2 regions of the Teredinibacter purpureus genome follow, and region 1 is predicted to be linked to the other one. Evidence: predicted binding sites of a transcription regulator. Region 1 holds the regulator's gene; the other holds the start of a gene.

Region 1 (3,547 bases):
GCAGGTAAAACCACCTGTTTCTACATGATTGCGGGCATAGTAAAGGCCGATCGAGGCTCAATCTCCATTGGCGAAAAAGATGTTACTCACTACTCCATGCACGAACGAGCACGGGAAGGTTTGGGTTACTTGCCACAAGAAGCGTCGGTTTTTCGCAAGCTAACCGTTGCCGACAACATTATGGCCATTCTAGAAACGCGCAAAGACTTACGCCGAAAAGACCGCACCGCAGCCATGGAAAAACTCTTAAACGAGTTTCACATACAGCATATTCGCGATAGCTTGGGGATGGCGCTCTCGGGCGGAGAGAGGCGGCGAGTTGAAATAGCGCGCGCACTCGCCACAGAGCCACAATTTATATTGCTGGACGAACCCTTCGCGGGCGTTGACCCTATTTCAGTTAGCGACATCAAAGAAATTGTTCAACACTTAAAACAACGCGGTATCGGTGTTTTAATAACGGACCACAATGTGCGCGAAACACTCGATATCTGCGAGAAAGCCTATATCGTATCGGAAGGGCATATCATCGCCGAAGGCGCCTCCAATGATGTTCTTAATAACCAAAAAGTGCGCGAAGTATACCTTGGCAAACACTTTACTCTTTGACACAATTCATGCTTGACAACTCACAAAAAAGTTGCGCCACAGCGGCACATTCTTTGCTAACAAAAGCACTTAAAAGCATTGCTTGTGGCCGCCAGCGCGACTAAACTAAAGGCGATTTACACACATAACGCCCCAACCCCAAGCTTAGTTTTCACCCGCTTTTGGGTTGGCGCCTGATCAAACTCTCGTCGTGACATCAGCCATCGCCTTATGAAGCAAACCCTCCAGCTTAAGCTGGGCCAACAACTCACCATGACTCCTCAGTTGCAACAGGCAATACGCCTCCTGCAACTCTCGACTCTGGATTTGCAAGCCGAAATTCAAGAAGCACTGGATTCCAATCCAATGCTCGAAACATCTGACGACATAGATGAACCCGCTCCCGCCAATACTGAAAATACCCAGCAGAGCGAACCGCCCGCTCAAGAAAGCGAAAACCCTGCCTTAAACGGTAGTGAAAACACGAGCAGTACGAGTGATACGAGCAACGAAGCTCCCGACCAGCCCGATAGCGACTGGAATGACGACAACATTCCTACCGACCTTGCCGTAGACACGAGTTGGGACGACATATACGAACCGTCTTCAAGTGGCTCTGGCCTCTCAAAACCCGAAGGCGATGACTACGACTTTGAATCTCGTCGCGGCACCTCAGAAAGCCTGCAAGACCACCTCAGCTGGCAACTTAATTTAACGCCGATGTCTGCGCTCGACAACGAAATTGCGGAAACCCTTATAGACGCCGTCGCTCCCAACGGCATACTGGGCCTGTCATTAGACGAGATTTTTTCAGGTTTACAGGTTCAACACGAAGAACTTGAAATGGACGAAGTTCTCGCCGTACTGCACCGTATACAGCAGTTTGACCCGCCAGGCGTTCTGAGCCAGGACGTACGTGAATGCTTACTTATTCAGCTGAATCAACTCAGTGACGATACCCCCAACCTAGCGCAAGCCAAAACCTTAGTACGCGACTATCTCGACGTACTGGGTAGCCGTGACTTCAAGCAACTCATGCGTAAACTGCGTATAAAGGAGCCCGAGCTCCAATCGGTTATCAGTGTTATTCAGAGCCTGAACCCTCGCCCCGGCGAATCCATAGGGGCAGACGAAACAGAATATGTTGTACCCGATGTTTTTGTTGCCAAAGTTAACAATCGCTGGCAAGTCCAATTAAATCCCGATATCGCGCCAAAGCTGCGGATAAACTCAGGCTACGCCTCACTAGTGAAACGAGCAGATTCCAGCTCCGATAACACCTTCTTGCGCGACAACCTTCAAGAAGCTCGCTGGTTTCTCAAAAGCCTACAAAGCCGTAATGAAACGCTATTAAAGGTCTCCACGTGTATCGTTGAAAAACAACAAGGCTTTTTAGACTATGGGCCAGAAGCCATGAAGCCCATGGTGTTGCACGATGTCGCAGAAATAGTCGAAATGCACGAGTCGACCATTTCCCGTGTCACCACTCAAAAGTATATGCATACCCCTCAAGGTATATTCGAACTGAAATACTTCTTTTCGAGCCACGTGGCCACAGACACAGGTGGAGAATGCTCATCTACCGCCATTCGCGCGATCATTAAAAAGCTCGTTGCCGCCGAAAACCAACGCAAGCCGCTCAGCGACTCAAAAATTACCGGCTTACTCGCCGAACAAGGTATCAAAGTGGCGCGTAGAACCATCGCCAAATACCGAGAATCGCTGCATATCCCTCCCTCAAACGAACGTAAACGACTAGTTTAAAACACGCTATCTTTCTTAATAGAAACTTTTTTTAACTACATTCCTATTCCACACTTGGATCACGCAACAATACTGGTAGAATGCGCGCCAAATCGCTGGGTAATAACACATAAGAGCACCGCTCTTTATAGGCCTTTTAACCCAGCCACAGGCCACCGAAAGGATTAGTAACAACTTAACCTCATGCAAATTTCTTCCATTCTTACTGAAGACCGCTGCAAAGCCCATATCACCGGCGCCAGCAAAAAACGCCTCCTTGAAAGCTTGGCGACCATTTTTGCAGACTCATTGCCCGAAGGTGACGCCACCGCACTGTTTCAAAACCTTGTGGGGCGCGAACGCTTGGGCTCAACCGGTATAGGCCAAGGCATCGCCATTCCACACTGCCGCTTTGCCACTAAGGGCGAAACGCTATGCGCCTGCCTAACACTCGACACCCCAATAGATTTCGATGCCGTTGATGGCGAACCCATCGATCTAGTGTTTGCCATGCTAGTGCCAGAAGACGCAGAAGACAGCCACCTGCAGGCCCTCGCAACACTAGCGGAAGCGTTACAAAACCCCAGCTATGTCGAAGAGTTGAGAGCTTGTCCCAACAATCACGAACTATTTCGTATTGCAGCTGGTGTAAACTGATATCAAAAAATTGGCTATAGTCAATAAAGACTAATGTCCCATAGCCCTTTCTTATCATGTTCATAACCCACTAGATAAGGCGATACCCGCACATGCACTTGCTTATCATCAGTGGTCGATCAGGCTCAGGTAAAACCTCCGCTCTCCACCTACTGGAAGATGAAGGTTTCACCTGTATAGACAACCTGCCTGTAAACCTTTTACCCGCGCTCATAGAACAAATAAGCTCCACTCGCGAAGCCAATGCACAGCGCTTTGCGATTGGCATAGACGCTCGCAATATTTACAGTGACCTCAGCAAGTTATCCGAACTTATACAAAGCGCCCCTATTAAACGTGACGACTATCAAGTGGTCTTTTTAGACAGTTCTCGCGAAGTACTATTAAAACGCTTTAGTGAAACCCGACGTCGCCATCCCCTTTCCGACGAATATATTGGCCTCAACGAAGCCATCGCGCGGGAGAAAACGATTCTACAACCCATGGCCGCTGCCGCAGATGTCACTATCGACACCTCAAGCCTTAGCCTCCATGAATTGCGTAGCGCAATCAAACACCT
Region 2 (3,547 bases), 120 kb from region 1:
GCATTCAGCACCAGCCCCAATTGCGTTGAATCGGCATCGCCAATGCGAAACCCGTCACGCGCTTTTCCTTCAACTTCGAGCGTGCCGTTGCCGGGGGCTGGTTCTAGAAAACCGTTGCCATCGGTATCGGTGCAGCCGCCATAAAGACAACCGCCCTGCGGCGCTGCGCGATTGGTGTTGCCGCGATCACGATAATTAGCGGTTAGGTTAACGAAACCCGAATCGGCAAAACCGAAACCTTTATTGAGGTCCATATTCAATTGTTGGCCATCACCCTCGGAGAACTGACCGTATGAGGCCGATACATGACCGCCGTCGGCACTATCTTTCAATACTATATTAATAATACCGGCAATCGCGTCTGAGCCATATTGTGCCGCCGCGCCATCACGCAAAATTTCAATGCGTTTAATTGAGGCCGCCGGTATAGCATTCATATCGGTTCCCGCCGTGCCTCGTCCAACAGAGGTATTGATATGAATAAGCGAGGCTTGATGGCGACGTTTACCATTGATTAGCACCAGTGTTTGGTCTGGGCCTAAACCTCTTAGGGTGGCTGGGCGCAAAGCATCTGTGCCGTCACTGATAGAAGAGCTGGAAAAATTAAATGAAGGCGCGGCTTGCTGTAACATACGCCCCACTTCCGTTTGGCCTGTTTTGGAGAGTGTGTCGGCATCCAAAATATCGACCGGTACCGGTAGGTCGTCAGCGGAGCGACCTGGCGTGCGGCTGCCGACAACCATCATTTGTTCTTCTAAGGAGGCTTCTTGATTTTGTGCCATTAATGCGGGTGAAAATGCGAGACCGCTGAGGCCCGCCAACGTTATTATTTTTTTAATCGAGTGGGCTAGCAGCGTATTATTGTCGCCTGAAATCATATTAATATCCCTATTGTGCCATTGGCTGAAAAATACCGTCATTGTGATATGCGCGTTGAATGGTACTTGCGCTATGAACGTTTCAACACTAAATGTCGCGGCGCGAGGGTGTCAAGTAAGTCGTACCATGATTGAGAGGCGGCAACGCAATTAGTGCATGACTTAACGTAAGGGGGATTACAGAGTGGCCTCTACATGAAATCAACGAGACATTACTGCGCTTCAATAAAAGCGAACGTATTTTATTATAGGTACCGAGAAACCCTATAAATTATCGTGCTAATACCTAGCGTGCTGCCTTGGCTATGGCATTAATGGACACACTGTTTCAGTGTTAGGTATTACGAAAATAAAATTAATTTTTTAACCGTTTAAACATTAATGCGCAGTGATTGTCACAGCGCTGATTATTGTAGAGTGTAAATTTGAGGGAATAATGTTGGATATAGAATGGTTGGTTTTATTTCTATTGCTCGGGTGCGTAGTCGGTTTTATGGCTGGCTTATTAGGGATTGGTGGCGGCGGTATTATGGTACCGCTATTAACGACACTATTTTTGGCGCAAGGGGTGCCGGTTGAAAAAGTTGTGCATTTGGCTTTGGGTACGTCAATGGCGTCTATCATATTCACCTCGCTTTCGAGTCTTCGTGCTCATCATGCAAAGCAAGCCGTGCGCTGGTTAATGGTTAAACGGTTAAGTGTAGGTATATTAATTGGCACCTTTGCGGCTACATTTGTTGTGGCAAAAATAGACGCGCTTTATCTCGCGCTTTTCTTTTCGGTCTTTATGGGCTGTGTCTCCATTCAACTTTTTCTTAACAGACACCCTAAGCCTGTTGACCATTCACCAGGCGGTAAAGAGTTTTTATGTGTAGGCGCTGGCATTGGCGCTGTATCGGCGTTGGTGTCTATTGGTGGTGGTTCTCTTACGGTTCCCTACCTTGTATGGCGAAATATCGATATTAAACACGCTATAGGAACATCGGCTGCAATAGGGCTACCTATTTCGTTGGCGGGTACTTTGGGTTATTTAGTGAACGGCTGGTCAACTACAACAGAAGAAGCTTATACCTACGGTTTTATTTATATGCCGGCGGTTGCGTTAATCTCGGTGGCTAGTGTGTTTATGGCGCCAATTGGAGCAACATTAGCGCATCGATTACCGGTGTTATGGCTGAAAAAGATTTTTTCAGGTTTGCTAATTTTACTCAGTATAAAAATGCTGCTGTCAGTCGTGTAGCGAAGTGTTAAACGCCGTCGTCGTAGCCCGCTGTTGCGATGATATCGTGGCATAAAGGTTATAAGACACCGCCTGTTGCAGCCGCGTTGGCGGGCCTCACCCTATAAACCCCTGCTTAACTTCAGTTATGTGGTGGTGGTCACGTTTTTATTTTTTGTTTTACTGTACAGAAAATTTTACACGTCTTTTTCTTGCTCTTCTAAAGTCTTGCAACGTTGTTTTTGTATGCAAATAATACATTAAGATCGTATTTTAGCCATTTTTCAGTCTGGTTAGGCTGTTTAACAGCCTAAAAAGTGGCGTGTAAAAAATTTTGACGAACTATTTTTTTTACACCTGTTAATGTGTCTTTGTACGATTTCTCTTAAATCTTATTAAAAACAATGGCTTACGGTTTTGGCATGGTACGTGCTTTGTCTAGCATAGGACAAACATGGAGAATCCAATGAACAGAATTATTTTTTTACTTGCCGCTTTATTTACCTACTCTGCAAACGCTGCCGTTATCACAGTTGAGGGAACCAACCAGAACGTCGGAAACTGTATTCCGTTTGGGTGTGCGGGCTCTTATGACCCGTTTATGACGAACGTGTACCGTGATCTTGACTCTTTCAGCTTGAATGCTGGCGATACTATTGCCTTCGACCTTTCTGGCGTAAACGATAGAGATATCATTTTTGATATCTATTTAGCGTCAACCGCAACTAACGGTGGAAATACCGCTGATGCGAACGGCTTTACTCAGGTTGTATCGGCTGGAAACGGTGGTCGTGGTACATCGGCACAAGGCGATTACGAATTGGTTTTTGATATCGATTCTTCTTGGGATTTCTTGGGCGGCGGTTTGATGATCGCATTTGCTCCTGCAGGCACAACAGCCTCCGACAATAGTTGGAGCACAGGTTTTTACGGTAACAGTAGCGCTAGTGGTACGCACGTTGGTCAGTTCTACTCCGGTAGTGTTGCTGGCGGCGGAAATTACCGAACGTCTATTATTCCTAACTTCCAAATTACAACCAACGCTGCAGCGGTTCCAGAGCCTGGTAGCCTTGCGTTGTTAGGCTTTGGCCTTGCTGGCCTAGGCTTTATGCGACGTAAAAAAGCAGCGTAGTTATGCGCTCTTTTTAAACTGCTCTTAGCGTTAAAAAAGCCGGCAATGTTGCCGGCTTTTTAGTGTGTAAAATTTGGGGTAAACCCTTTAGCCGTAGTTTGTATGGTTGCGTTATCGGCATTTTATTTATCGTTTAGGGCGAAGGGTATTTACCCTGATTATGGTAATTATAATGTCCACGTTAAATAATGAGTGATCTTGCTGGCGAGAAGGTTTAGATTGTTGTAGCTGGCCAAAACGATTAACGTAATCGTTCTCGTTGGCGGACAGGTTTGTTAGCAACGCTAGCACGACGTGTTCTGTATATGAGGCATTAAG

What was found. The regulator sigma-54, encoded in region 1, starts transcription at its own class of promoters, with help from an activator protein. The targets are predictions, from matches to a motif close to TGGCACANNNNTTGCNNT.
Region 2: H5647_RS22075 (PEP-CTERM sorting domain-containing protein) is a predicted target of sigma-54. The motif match lies at 2,516-2,533, and genes of this name have one in related genera.

The regions. Positions count from the first base shown of each region.
Region 1 covers NZ_CP060092.1:1,492,195-1,495,741, reverse strand. The annotation lists gene lptB (LPS export ABC transporter ATP-binding protein) at 1-609, shown strand, start outside; gene H5647_RS06645 (RNA polymerase factor sigma-54) at 820-2,352, shown strand; gene H5647_RS06640 (PTS sugar transporter subunit IIA) at 2,536-2,988, shown strand; gene rapZ (RNase adapter RapZ) at 3,081-3,547, shown strand, end outside.
Region 2 covers NZ_CP060092.1:1,377,155-1,380,701, forward strand. The annotation lists gene H5647_RS06090 (TonB-dependent receptor plug domain-containing protein) at 1-920, opposite strand, end outside; gene H5647_RS06095 (sulfite exporter TauE/SafE family protein) at 1,315-2,118, shown strand; gene H5647_RS22075 (PEP-CTERM sorting domain-containing protein) at 2,564-3,229, shown strand.